Regions from separate parts of the Pseudomonas sp. GNP014 genome, predicted to be linked through region 2. Evidence: riboswitches for the same ligand, from Rfam matches in the RefSeq annotation. Region 2 holds a riboswitch; the other holds the start of a gene.
The links. Region 2 has a riboswitch for cobalamin ahead of ACXX9E_RS17520 (ABC transporter substrate-binding protein). Riboswitches for the same ligand answer to the same signal wherever they lie in the genome.

Region 1 (6,004 bases), 860 kb from region 2:
AGCGACGCGCCCACAATACCCGCGCCGACCACCACCACGCGCTTGCCTGTCCTGTCAGCCATATCAACCTCCCTGTTGTTGACCGGCACACGGTACTACATCCCGACGAAGGCGTGCCTGGCGACCACAAAAAAGCCCGACTGATGCCGGGCTTCCTTTATTCGCAAGGCCTTAAGCTGCCACGTCCTTCCTGCAACAGGTCTTCATGGCTTGCATTTGCACGCCGGGTTCTTCGAGTTTGTCCTTGCCCGGCAACTGATCAGCAGAAGACTAAGATGCCGACCGCTGAGTGATTTGTTTCGGCCCCGCCAGCGCCCAGGCAATCAGGCCGAACAACGGCACAAACACGATCAGCACGATCCACACGCCTTTGTTGCTGGATTTTCCCTCGCTTTTGCGCACCCGGTTGATGGCCCAAAGTTCGATGAGCAGAAGAACTGCCGCCAGTACGATCCACACGGTTTCGATTTGCATTGGCTACCTCCTGATGGTCTTAGGGTTAGGTGACCGGTGCGGTGGCGGGTTCATTTATTTTTTTGCAGGGCTTTGAGTTGTCGGGCCAGTTCGAGTGCCACGCGACCGCTGGCTAAGGTGGGCAACAGCTGGGTGAAGGGGATAACGATCAGGCGGTTTTCGCGCACCGCACGCAGTTGCGACAGCACCGGGTCGTGGGTCAACAGGTAGCGCTTGCGGCTGGCGGGCGACCAGTCGGCATCGGCCAGCAGAATCACGTCCGGGTCGCTGACCAGCAGGGTTTCGCGGCTCACGGTGACCCGGTATTGATTGATCTCGGCGAACAGGTTTTTCGCGCCCGCAGCGTCCAGCAATGTGCTGACGAAACCGCGCCGTCCTTCGCTGTCGAGGCCTTTGACTTCGCTGTCCAGGTAAAACACTGACAGCGGTTTCTGCGTGCCGGCCAAGGCTCGGGCATTGGCGAGGTCGGCCTCCATCGCGGCCAGCAGTGCCTTGGCTTTCGGTTGTTTGTGCAGCAACGCGCCGAGGTTCAGCAGGTCATTGCGCACATGCCCGAAGTAATCCAGCGAATGCCCGTTGCACGCCGATTCCAGCAGGTAGGAACCGATGCCGTTGCGCGCCAGCGCCGAGCGTGAAGTGACGCCGTCACCGAAGGCTGTGGCGAACCCACCGATCACCAGATCCGGCTGTTGCGCGTACAACACTTCGCTGGATGGGTACTGACGTGCGATCACTGGCACGCCGAAATACGCGGTTGGGCGCTGGCCGGCATCGGTGTCGTCCAGATACGCGACGCCCACCAGCGATGATCCGGCATCAAGCGCCAGCACGAGGTCAGCTGCGTGCTGATTCAGCGCGACGATGCGCGCGGGCGGCGAAGCGGAAACCTGCCAGTGCTCGCCGCAGTTGCGCACGTTGTCAGCCATAGCCGCCGATGAGCAGAACAGGGCGCCCAGTGCACACCACAAGAGCTTCATGCGCGCCCCCGGATCAGCAAATCCTCGACTACTTCACCGCCCAGCAGATGCTCCTCGACCAGGCGCTGCACCTCCTGCCGGTTGTGCACGCCGTACCAGCAGCGTTCCGGATACACCGTTACGATCGGTCCGAGATTGCACGGAAACTGGCAATGAGTGCGGGTCAGTAACACGCCGCCCGGTGTCTCGATGCGATCGTGCGCCAGCAGATGCCGGCGCAGGGTTTTCCATAACTGCAAGGCGCCGCGCTGAGTACAGCGCGGGCCGGTGCAGAGGAACACATGGCGCGCGTGATCGGGCACTTGCGACCAGTCCGGATGAGTATCGACGCCGTCGACCTTGGTGATTTCACTCATCAGAAGCGGTACGTGTAGCGAATTTCAGAGGTGAACGGCCGGCCGAGATTATCGACATTGTTCGAACGGCTGGTGACGTAATCGCGGTCGAACAGGTTTTCCATCAGCAGGCTTACACGGTGCTGATGCGCGTGGTCGAGGTAGCGATAAGCATCGGCATCGACCACCGAATAGTTGCCGTACTGCACCTGCTTCGAACTCTTGATATCGCGTATGTAGCGGATCGCACCCCCGGCCCCCCACATACGATTTTCCGACTCATAACCCACCCTTGAGCGGGCGAAGAATCCCGGGATGTCGTTGATGCTCACGCCGCTGCGCGACTCGGTGAGATTGCGCGTCAGGTCCGCTTGCAGGCTCCATCGCTGGGTGAGCGCCAGTTTCGCGTCGGCCTCGAAACCGCGCATGCGGATCTGCCCCTCACCGTTGACCCACTGCATGCCGTCGAGGGTGATCAGGTCGTCGATCTTGCGTTTGAACAGGCTGACGCTGGCGCTGAATTCGCGCTCGAGCAGAAAGCCCTGGTAGTCGACACCGAGTTCGGCGTTGCGGCTTTTCTCCGGCTTGAGGTTGCGGTTGCCGATCTCGTCGCCCGGCTCGTTGACGAACAGCTGCTCGGCATTCGGCAGTTTGTAGGCGCTGCCGTACTGACCGCGCACGGCCCAGTTATCGTTGAGGTCGTACAGTGAGGTGAGCATGCCGACCGTGGCGCCATCGCCGCCGCTCATGGCTTCGTGACGAATGCCGAGGCTCGGGTGCCAGTCGGGCAGGGCGGCGATTTGCGGGCGCAACTGCGTGTAGATCGCGTGGGCTTCGGCCTTGTCGTTGTCGATCACCAGCACATCGTCCTGACCCTTGAACCACTGGTTGTCGGTGCCGAACACCAGGACATGGCCGCCGGGCAATTGCGCCTTGCCTTCGGCCTGTACGCCCCAATCGGTGAAGCCCCAGTAGTCGTTGTGGTTGATGACCTTGGTACCGCCGCCATCCACGTTGTTGACGCGGGTGTAGCGGGTGTCCCAGTCGTTGATGTGGCCTTTGACGAAGTAGCTCACGCGCTCGTTGACGGTCTGTTCGAAGGTCGCCGTGGCGATCTGCTGCACACGGTCGTTGGTGGTGTTGTGGTTGTTCAGCGGGCGGGCGAAATCGAGGTTGGCGTCGGCGTACTGATAGAACAGTTCCAGCCGCGCGTCATCGGCGAACGATTGAATCGCCTTGCCGCCGAAGGTGGTGACTTCGTAGGCACGGTTTTTCTCGCTGACGTTCTTCATGTCGCGGTTGCGGTACGGCTGGTAACCGTCGGAGACGTTGTGGCTGGCATAGGCGAGCAAACCCAGTTCGCCGAAACCGTTGCTGAAGATGTTTTCGACCCGGACGTCTTCGGTCGTGCCGCCAAAGCTGTCCACGCCCAGATTCACTTCGCCGGCGGCTTTGCGCGATTGCGGGCTGCGGGTGACGATGTTTATCACCCCCGAGACCGCCTGGGTGCCGAACAGCAGGCTTTGCCCGCCCTTGAGCACTTCGATGCGTTCGATGGCGTTGGCCGGCAGGGTGTCCAGGTACAGGCCGCCGTACAGACGATTGTTCAGGCGCACACCGTCGAGCAGGATCAGCGTGTCGTCGTTACGGCCGCCGAGCAACGAATAGGTGCCGTAGTCGAACGGGCCGTTTTTCGGCGCCACGTACAGGCCGGGAATGAACATCTGCAGGACGCGGCTGACATCGGCGCCGGGGCCGGCACGTTCGATTTGTTCGCGGGAAACCCTCTCGATTTTGCTGCCGTACTGCGCCATGTCGGCGACGGTGGTGGATTCCACTGACGGCGCGGAAACGATTTGCTGATCGAGTTGCAGTGGCTTGTCGTCGGCCAGCAGCAAAGGGCTGAGCAGGCAGCCGAACAGCAGGGTTGGTGCAGAAGTGTTGAAAGGTCGAATCATTGTCTTCTCGAAAAGGATCTTCGCAGAAGAGCATGCAGGAGAAGGCATCGCGCACAGCCAATACCGGCCCATGCCCGCCCACCGCAGGATTTTGCCAAACGCATTTCAGGCCGGTCTCCGGGCTCGCGCGTATCGAGGCTTTCACCTTCCCATGGCCGTCTGGCCACAGTGGTCTGTCGAAAGCATCACGCGCCTACCGTTGCGGGGGCAGCACCGGACTTGTTCGCAATGAACGTACCGGTTTCCCGTTTCACCCCAAGCACGGCGGCAGGGGGCACCTGAAACAGGCCCGCATCTGAACACTCGCAACAGCGTTCGTCAACTTCTGGCGGGACTTCTGCTCACATCGGTTTCAGCGCCGCGAACTGGCCGCTCAGCCACGTATAGAGCTGTGACACGGCCGGGGTAATCTGCTTGCGATGCGGGCATACCAGGCTCAACGGCGAGGTCTCGCCGGGTTGCTCCGGCAGCAATACAAGCAGGCGACCTGATGCGATGTCGGCGCTGACATCCAGCCAGGATTTGTAGGCGATCCCTTCGCCGTCCAGCGCCCAGCGCCGCACCACGTCGGCGTCGTCGCTGAACAGCGGCCCCGAGACTTGCACGGTCTGATTGCCCAGGTTCCATTTGTCGTAGACCCGGCCAGTCTGCAAATAGAGCAGGCACTGATGATCCAGCAGTTCATCCGGGGTCTGCGGCTGGCCGTGGCGTTGCACGTATTCAGGCGAGGCGACCAGCACCCGCCGGTTCCACGGTGCCAGCGGCAGCGCTACGTAGTTGGCATCCACGTTGGCGCCATAACGAATCGCCACGTCCACCGGGTCGCGAAACAGATCGACCATCTGATCCGACAGCACCAATCGCAAGGTCAGCTCCGGGTGCTGGCGGCGGAACTGCGTCAGCCACGGCAGCAGGATATTGCGCCCCAGATCCGACGGCGCGGTGACTTGCAACACGCCGCGCAAGGTGGCGTTTTCCCCCCGCAAATTGTCCTCGCCCTGCTTGAGGGCTTCGAGCACCGCGTGGGCGGTGGGCAAGTACTGCTCGCCTTCGGCGGTCAGGCGCAGGCTGCGGGTGGTGCGGGCGAACAGGCGCACATCCAGTTCGCGTTCCAGCCGCTTGATCGCGGCAGCGACCTGGCCGGGCAGTAAATCAGCCTCCAGCGCAGCAGCGGTAAAACTGCCCAGCGCGGCGCTGCGGGTGAATAAACCGAGATCGTCGATGCGGATCATTTTCACGCCTGCAGTGAAAGTGTTGGCGCATTCTGCCGGTTTTTCTTTGCCCGAGGGAAGCCGAAGATGGCGGCCAGTGACTGCCACAGCCCTTCAGAATCAGAGATCCCATGAAAGCCATCACCTTTACCCAACACGCCTTGCCCATCGAAGATCCGCAATCGTTGCAGGACACCGACATCCCCGAGCCCACGCCTGGCCCGCGAGACCTGCTGGTGGAAGTGCGCGCAGTGGCGGTCAACCCGGTCGATACCAAAGTCCGCGCCGGCACTTTCACCAAGGAACCGAAAATCCTTGGCTGGGACGCCGTCGGTGTTGTCCGTGCAATCGGCGCCGACGTGACGCTGTTTCAGCCCGGCGATGAAGTGTTCTATGCCGGCTCGATTGCCCGCACCGGCAGCTACAGCGAACGGCATCTGGTGGACGAGCGGATTGTCGGGCACAAGCCGCGCTCGTTGAGTGCCGCCGATGCTGCAGCGTTGCCATTGACCTCGATTACCGCCTGGGAATTGCTGTTCGATCGGCTCGGTGTCGCCGAGGGCGCGGGGCAGGGCCAAAGCCTGCTGATCACCGGCGCAGCGGGTGGCGTCGGTTCAATGCTGGTGCAACTGGCGCGGCGTTTGACCGGGCTCACCGTCATTGGCACCGCTTCGCGCCCGGAAACCGCTGACTGGGTGCGCCAGCTGGGCGCCCATCACGTCATTGATCATAGCCAGCCGATGCTCGCGCAACTGCAGGCGCTGGGCGTGGCCGAGGTCGATTACGTCGCCAGCCTGACGCACACCACGCAGCACTTTGCGCAATTGATCGAAGTGCTGCGGCCGCAGGGGCGTCTGGCGGTGATTGACGATCCCGACAGCCTCGACGTCATGCCGCTCAAGCGCAAATCGTTGTCGCTGCACTGGGAACTGATGTTTACCCGTTCGCTGTACGAAACCGACGACATGATCAACCAGCATCATTTGCTCAACCGGGTCGCGGGGCTGATTGACCAGGGCGTATTGCAAACCACCGTGGGCCAGCACTTC
Region 2 (6,004 bases):
TGGCCGGAGACCGAAGCGGCGCTGGTGCACATGGTCGCGGCGGCGCGGCAGTTGCGCAAAGAGCTGGCGTAACGCTTGGGCCGCATGAAACACAGCCGTTGTGGAGCGGGCTGTGTCTTATGAATGAAATCGCAGGATCTGCGCACCATCGAACGGGTCTGTCAGGTAGTGCGCCTTGACCCCGAACGTTTCCTGTAGCCGCTGCGGCGTCAGCACTTCCAGCGGCTTGCCCAGAGCCACCAGCCGGCCGCGTTCCAGCACCGCCAGCCGATCGCATTTCAACGCCTGATTGAGGTCATGCAATGCAATCAGTGTGGTCACCGGCAACGCCTGCACCACGTTGAGGATGGTCAATTGATGCTGGATGTCGAGGTGGTTGGCCGGTTCGTCCAGCAGCAGGATTTGCGGGCGCTGGGCCAACGCTCGGGCAATGTGCACGCGCTGGCGTTCACCGCCTGACAAGTGACGCCAGACACGCGTGCGCAGGTGCAGCGCATCGACGTCGATCAACGCCTGTTCAACGATGGCGTCGTCCACCTGCGACCACGGCTGCAGCGCTGACAGCCACGGTGTGCGCCCCAGTGCAACGGCGTCGAATACGCGGATGCCGTCGTCGGTGTCGGCCTGTTGTTCGACCACCGCCAGTTTTTGCGCAATGCTGCGCCGGGGCATTTTTCCGAGGGGCTGGCCTTCGAGCAGAACCTCGCCAGCGCTCGGCTCGCGCAATCCGGCAAGCAGTTTCAACAAAGTGGATTTGCCCGAGCCATTGGGCCCGACGATGCCGAGGGTCTCGCTGCGCTGGACCTCCAGGCAGACACCGTTAAGCAACTCGGCACCGCGCACCTTGAACGTCAGCCCGGAACAACTCAACACCGGGTTCATCGAGCCGATCTCCGGCCAACCAGGATGAGCGCAAACACCGGCGCGCCGACCAGCGCGGTAATCACACCGACCGGAATCACCTGACCCTTGATCAGGGTGCGCGACAGCACGTCGGCGGCAATCAGAAACACCGCGCCCCCCAATGCGCTGGCCGGCAGCAGACGGGCATGCCCGGTGCCGAGCAACAGACGCGCCGCATGGGGAATCACCAGACCGACAAAACCGATCGAGCCGACAATCGACACCATCACCGCCGTTACCAGCGCCGCGCAACCGATCAGCACAATCTGCACCCGCCGCACCGGTATGCCGAGGGACGCCGCCGAATCCGCGCCAAAGGTAAATGCATCCAGCGCGCGCCGATGCCACAGGCACACCAGCAAGCCGAACAGGGCCACCGGCACCGCCAGCCACACCGACGGCCAGCGCACGCCGCCGAGATTACCGAGCAGCCAGAACATGATGCCGCGCGCCTGCTCGGAACTCGCCGAACGGGTAATCAGAAACGCGGTGAGCGCATTGAACAGCTGCGAGCCGGCGATCCCCGCGAGAATGATCTGCCCGGTGCCGTTGGCCGAACCGCTGACACGGGCCAGCAGAATGACCAGCACGAACGCCGTTACCGCGCCGGCAAAAGCTCCGGCGGACAGCGAAATCGCCCCGGCCCCAATCCCGAGCAGCGCCACCATCACCGCGCCGGTCGAGGCCCCGGCGGAGATGCCGAGCAAATAGGGATCGGCCAGCGGATTGCGCAGCAGCGACTGCAAAATCACCCCGCACGTCGCCAGACCGGCACCGCACGCGGCGGCGACCAGGGCGCGGGTCAGGCGGTAGTTCCAGACAATGCCTTCGTCGATCGGGTCGAGCGCATGCCCGGCGGTCCACAGCTTGTTGGCCAGCACTTTTAGCACCACGTCCGGAGCAATCGACGTCTCTCCGATGGCGACTCCCGCGAGCACGGCGATCAACAGTGTCGTCAGGGCCAGTAGTGCGCGGATCAGGCTTTTATTCATTGCGACAGGTCATAGCCGTTGAGGGCCGTGGCCAGTTGCTCGATGCCATCGAACGTGCGCAGGCTGGCCTGCATGGCCAGGGCGTCGAGAATGATGATGCGGTTGTTTTTCACCGCGTCCATGTTGCGGGTCACCGGGTCGCTGCGCAGGAAGGCGAGTTTCTTCTGATAGTCGTCAGCGGGGAAGCGCCGGCGATCCATGCGTGCGATGACGATGAAGGTCGGGTTGGCCTTGGCGATGGTTTCCCAGCCGACCGTCGGCCACTCTTCATCGGATTGCACTACGTTGCGTACGCCGAGGGTACTCAGCATGAAATCGGGAATGCCTTTGTGTCCGGCCACGAAGGGCTCGATGTCCATCTGCGCACTGGAGAACCAGACCACGGCACTTGCGTCTTTCAATTGTTTGCCCTGAACCGTGGCGACTGATCGGGCGAGGCTGGCCTTGAGTTGTTCATTGAGCTGCTGGCCGCGGTCCTGCACATCGAAGATTTGCGCCAGTTGGCTCACGCTCTTGTAAATCGTGTCGATGCGAAACGGCGCCAGCCGGGTACCGTCGGCGCCGACGAGGTTGTCCTTGGCTTCGCAATCGGAGGGCAGCAGGTACGTCGGAATTTTCAGCTCATGAAACTGCTCGCGTGTGCCCACTGCACCTTGTGGGCCGACCATCCATTCCAGCTCCACGGCGACCAGTTCCGGGCGCTTGCCGATCACCGCTTCGAAACTCGGCTCGTTATCGGCCAGGCGTTCGATCTTGTCGTTCTGCGCCTTGTACGTGACCAGCACGTCGTTGAACCACAGCGAGGTGCCGACCACCTTGTCGCCCAGGCCCAGGGCGTAAAGCATTTCGGTGCCAGCCTGGCCGATGGTGACGGTGCGCGTGGGGGCGTGCTGGAAGGTCAGGGTGCTGCCGCAGTTCTCGACGGTCAGTGGATAGGTCGTCGGCGCTGCATGGGCGAGCGTGCAAAGACTCAGGCCGGTGAGCAGGATGGCAACGCGGGGCAGCAGCATGGGCAGTCTCCAGGGGAACCGTACGCAAGGCGGGGAGAGTACGGTCTGGAAACACACCAGCGAACGCAGTCATGGCAACAGCGCAAGGCTGCTGATCAAACGAAGACGCGCACGGCACGATGTCCTTCCCGGACACCCCGCCGGTTAGTAGTCACTGTGCCGGCAGGTCTCCTGACTGATGCGTCATCGCCTGTGCTCCGGCCTTCCCGGGTTCACCCAGTGGCAGTCGTGGAGCAGGCTCAGCACCTACAGTTGCGGGGGCAGTTCCGAACGATGCGCTGACGCACCTCGGATTCCCTATTAATTCCGTATGGAAACCGGCGGCGGCATGGTAGTCGATCGAGCCGCTTTAGGGGAGACGAATCTGCCGGAGGGGGATTAATGCTTGCTCATCAAACCGTGCAGTACGCCCAGGCGCAGGCCCGGTTCGGAGGGCACCATCTGCGAAATGCCGAACACCTTGAACGCCGCCAGCATCAACACCAGGCCACCGGGTAGAATGCTCTGGCGGTGCGCTTGCAGGCCGGCGAGTTTCAGTTGCTGGACGTTCTTCACTTTCAGCAGCAGTAACGACAGGCGCAACAGCCCACCGTAGGTAATGCCGTCGTGGCCGAAGTCGTTCAGGCGATTGGCCTTGAGCACCTTGGCGAGCATGCGCGCGGTGCCGGAGGAGCCAATGGTTTGCTGCCAGCCTTGCGCGCGATAGCGGCGGGCGACTTTTTCAAATTGCAGGATGGCGACGCGCTCGGCTTCTTGCAAGGCACCGGGGGTAATGCGCCCATCGGGAAAATAGCGCGCGCCCAGCGTGCCGCTGCCGATGGCAATGCTTTCAGTCAGCAACGGTTGCGAGCCTTGGCCGAGGATCAGTTCGGTGGAACCGCCACCAATATCGACCACCAGACGCATGTCGTCGGCAGTCGGCAGTGCATGCGCCACGCCGGCATACACCAGCCGAGCCTCTTCATGTCCGGAAATGACGTCGATGTCAAAGCCCAGATGCCGCTCCGCGCTGGCGAGAAACAGTTGTGCATTGTCGGCTTCGCGCACGGCGCTGGTGGCCACCGCACGCACCCGACCCGCTTCGAACCCCCGCAGCTTTTTGCCGAACCGCGCCAACGCCTGCCAGCCGCGATCCAGCGCCAGGGTGTCCAGCGCGCCACCGTCAAACCCCTCGGCCAGGCGCACCGGTTCGCGCAAGGTTTTCACCTCCTGAATCATGAAGCCTTTGCGGCTGCGGACCGACTGGCCGATCATCATGCGAAATGCATTCGAACCCAGGTCGATGGCGGCAAACAGCGAGGCGTCTTCTTTCATGGGAGTCCTTGCAAAACGTCCGTCTCAAGGCTCAAGACGGTTTGCGAGGATTCTGCCGTGAAGTTGATGACATCCTGATGACGGCAGCGAGGCGGTTCGATGAATGTGCGCCTGTCATGACACTGTCATTATCCGGCGTCTATGCTGAGCCCAATACATCGCGTGTTCTTAAAGTTTTTGCTGCCTCTTTTGGCAGCTTTTTTTTGCCTGCGATTTGCCGCGCTACGTCCTGCAGATTGTGTGCGTTTGCAATTTGGCGTAAGGCTTGGCTAATATACGATCCATATACACATCGTATCGGATTCATATATGGGCATCGTAAAGATTTCTGAGGACATGCACGAGAACCTGCGCATCTCCAGCAATGCACTCAGCCGCTCGATCAACGCGCAGGCCGAGCACTGGATGCGCATCGGCATGCTCGCCGAGCTGCACCCCAACCTCGACCACAGCGCCATTTGCCGCTTGCTGATTCGCGCCGAACAGAACGGCGGGCTGGATCTGCAACAACTGACTCAGGAAGCCGTCAGCGCATGAGAAACCAGATCAAGATCAACACGCCCGCCGAGATCGCGCAATCACGCGCCGCCGGTCAACTCGCCGCTGAAGTACTGGCGATGCTGGTGCCGCATGTAAAGGCCGGTGTGACCACCGACGAACTGGATCGGCTGTGCAACGACTACATCGTCAATGTGCAGAAAGCGGTTCCGGCCAACGTCGGTTATCACGGTTTCCCGAAAACCGTCTGCGCTTCGGTCAACGACGTGGTGTGCCACGGTATTCCCTCGGGTACGCCGTTGCAGGATGGCGACATCGTCAACCTCGACATCGCGGTGATCAAGGACGGCTGGTTCGGTGATACCAGCCGCATGTACGTGGTCGGCGAGGCGACGCCTGAGGCGCAGCACCTGATCAACACCACCTATGAGGCCATGTGCGCGGGTATTCGGGTGGTCAAGCCGGGCGCCACATTGGGCGATATCGGCCATGCGATTCAGAGTCTGGCGGAGAGGGAAGGCTTCAGCGTGGTGCGCGAGTACTGCGGGCACGGGATCGGCAAGGTCTATCACGATGAGCCGCAGATTCTGCATTACGGTTTTCCCAATCAGGGCATGAAGCTCAAGGCAGGGATGATTTTCACTGTTGAACCGATGCTCAATGCCGGCAAGCGCCATGTGAAGAACATGGCGGATGGCTGGACCGTACTGACCAAGGATGGCTCGTTGTCGGCGCAGTGGGAGCACATGGTGGCGGTGACGGAGACGGGGTTTGAAATCCTCACGGCGTGGCCGGATGAGATTGAAGGCTACCGCGCCATCGTCTGATACCGCGTCGTCTGTTTCCCTCAGCCTGGCCCTCTCCCGGAGGGAGAGGGGACTGACCGGGTTGTTTGGACGAGTTACGCCGACCTGAGAGTGCTGCGTCGAACTCAGGTTTGAACAGCATGAAGATTGGCTCCCTCTCCCTGAGGGAGAGGGACTGATTGAGGTGTTCTTTCGAGGGACGCCGACTTGGGATACCGAGTCGACCCCGGATTTTGGGCAGCACGGAGATCGGCTCCCTTTCCCCCTCGCCCCCCCCTGGGGGAGAGGGCTGGGGTGAGGGGGTAAATCCCACAGACAACACGCTATCAGTGGGCGCCGGCCGCTTTGTTCAGGTCACTTTCGGTCCATTCGGTGTAGACGCAGGCATCAGCGGTGGCCCAGCGCACCCGCACCGGGTCGCCAGTCTTGAGCGGCATGCCCGCCGCCGATAGCGCTTTCACCGTCATCGACGTCCCGCCCG

Region 1: another riboswitch for cobalamin. It lies ahead of ACXX9E_RS21415 (TonB-dependent receptor plug domain-containing protein); the one in region 2 lies ahead of ACXX9E_RS17520 (ABC transporter substrate-binding protein).

What each region holds. Positions count from the first base shown of each region.
Region 1 covers NZ_JBTGUS010000001.1:4,753,510-4,759,513, reverse strand. Annotated here, with positions in the region: gene ACXX9E_RS21435 (NAD(P)/FAD-dependent oxidoreductase) at 1-62, opposite strand, end outside; gene ACXX9E_RS21430 (PLD nuclease N-terminal domain-containing protein) at 271-474, opposite strand; gene ACXX9E_RS21425 (ABC transporter substrate-binding protein) at 525-1,451, opposite strand; gene ACXX9E_RS21420 ((2Fe-2S) ferredoxin domain-containing protein) at 1,448-1,807, opposite strand; gene ACXX9E_RS21415 (TonB-dependent receptor plug domain-containing protein) at 1,807-3,744, opposite strand; cobalamin riboswitch at 3,836-4,041, opposite strand; gene ACXX9E_RS21410 (LysR family transcriptional regulator) at 4,086-4,976, opposite strand; gene ACXX9E_RS21405 (zinc-binding alcohol dehydrogenase family protein) at 5,087-6,004, shown strand, end outside.
Region 2 covers NZ_JBTGUS010000001.1:3,893,099-3,899,102, forward strand. Annotated here, with positions in the region: gene metE (5-methyltetrahydropteroyltriglutamate--homocysteine S-methyltransferase) at 1-72, shown strand, start outside; gene ACXX9E_RS17510 (ABC transporter ATP-binding protein) at 118-882, opposite strand; gene ACXX9E_RS17515 (FecCD family ABC transporter permease) at 879-1,883, opposite strand; gene ACXX9E_RS17520 (ABC transporter substrate-binding protein) at 1,892-2,905, opposite strand; cobalamin riboswitch at 3,050-3,242, opposite strand; gene ACXX9E_RS17525 (Ppx/GppA family phosphatase) at 3,284-4,219, opposite strand; gene ACXX9E_RS17530 (ParD-like family protein) at 4,529-4,756, shown strand; gene map (type I methionyl aminopeptidase) at 4,753-5,544, shown strand; gene ACXX9E_RS17540 (ABC transporter ATP-binding protein) at 5,850-6,004, opposite strand, start outside.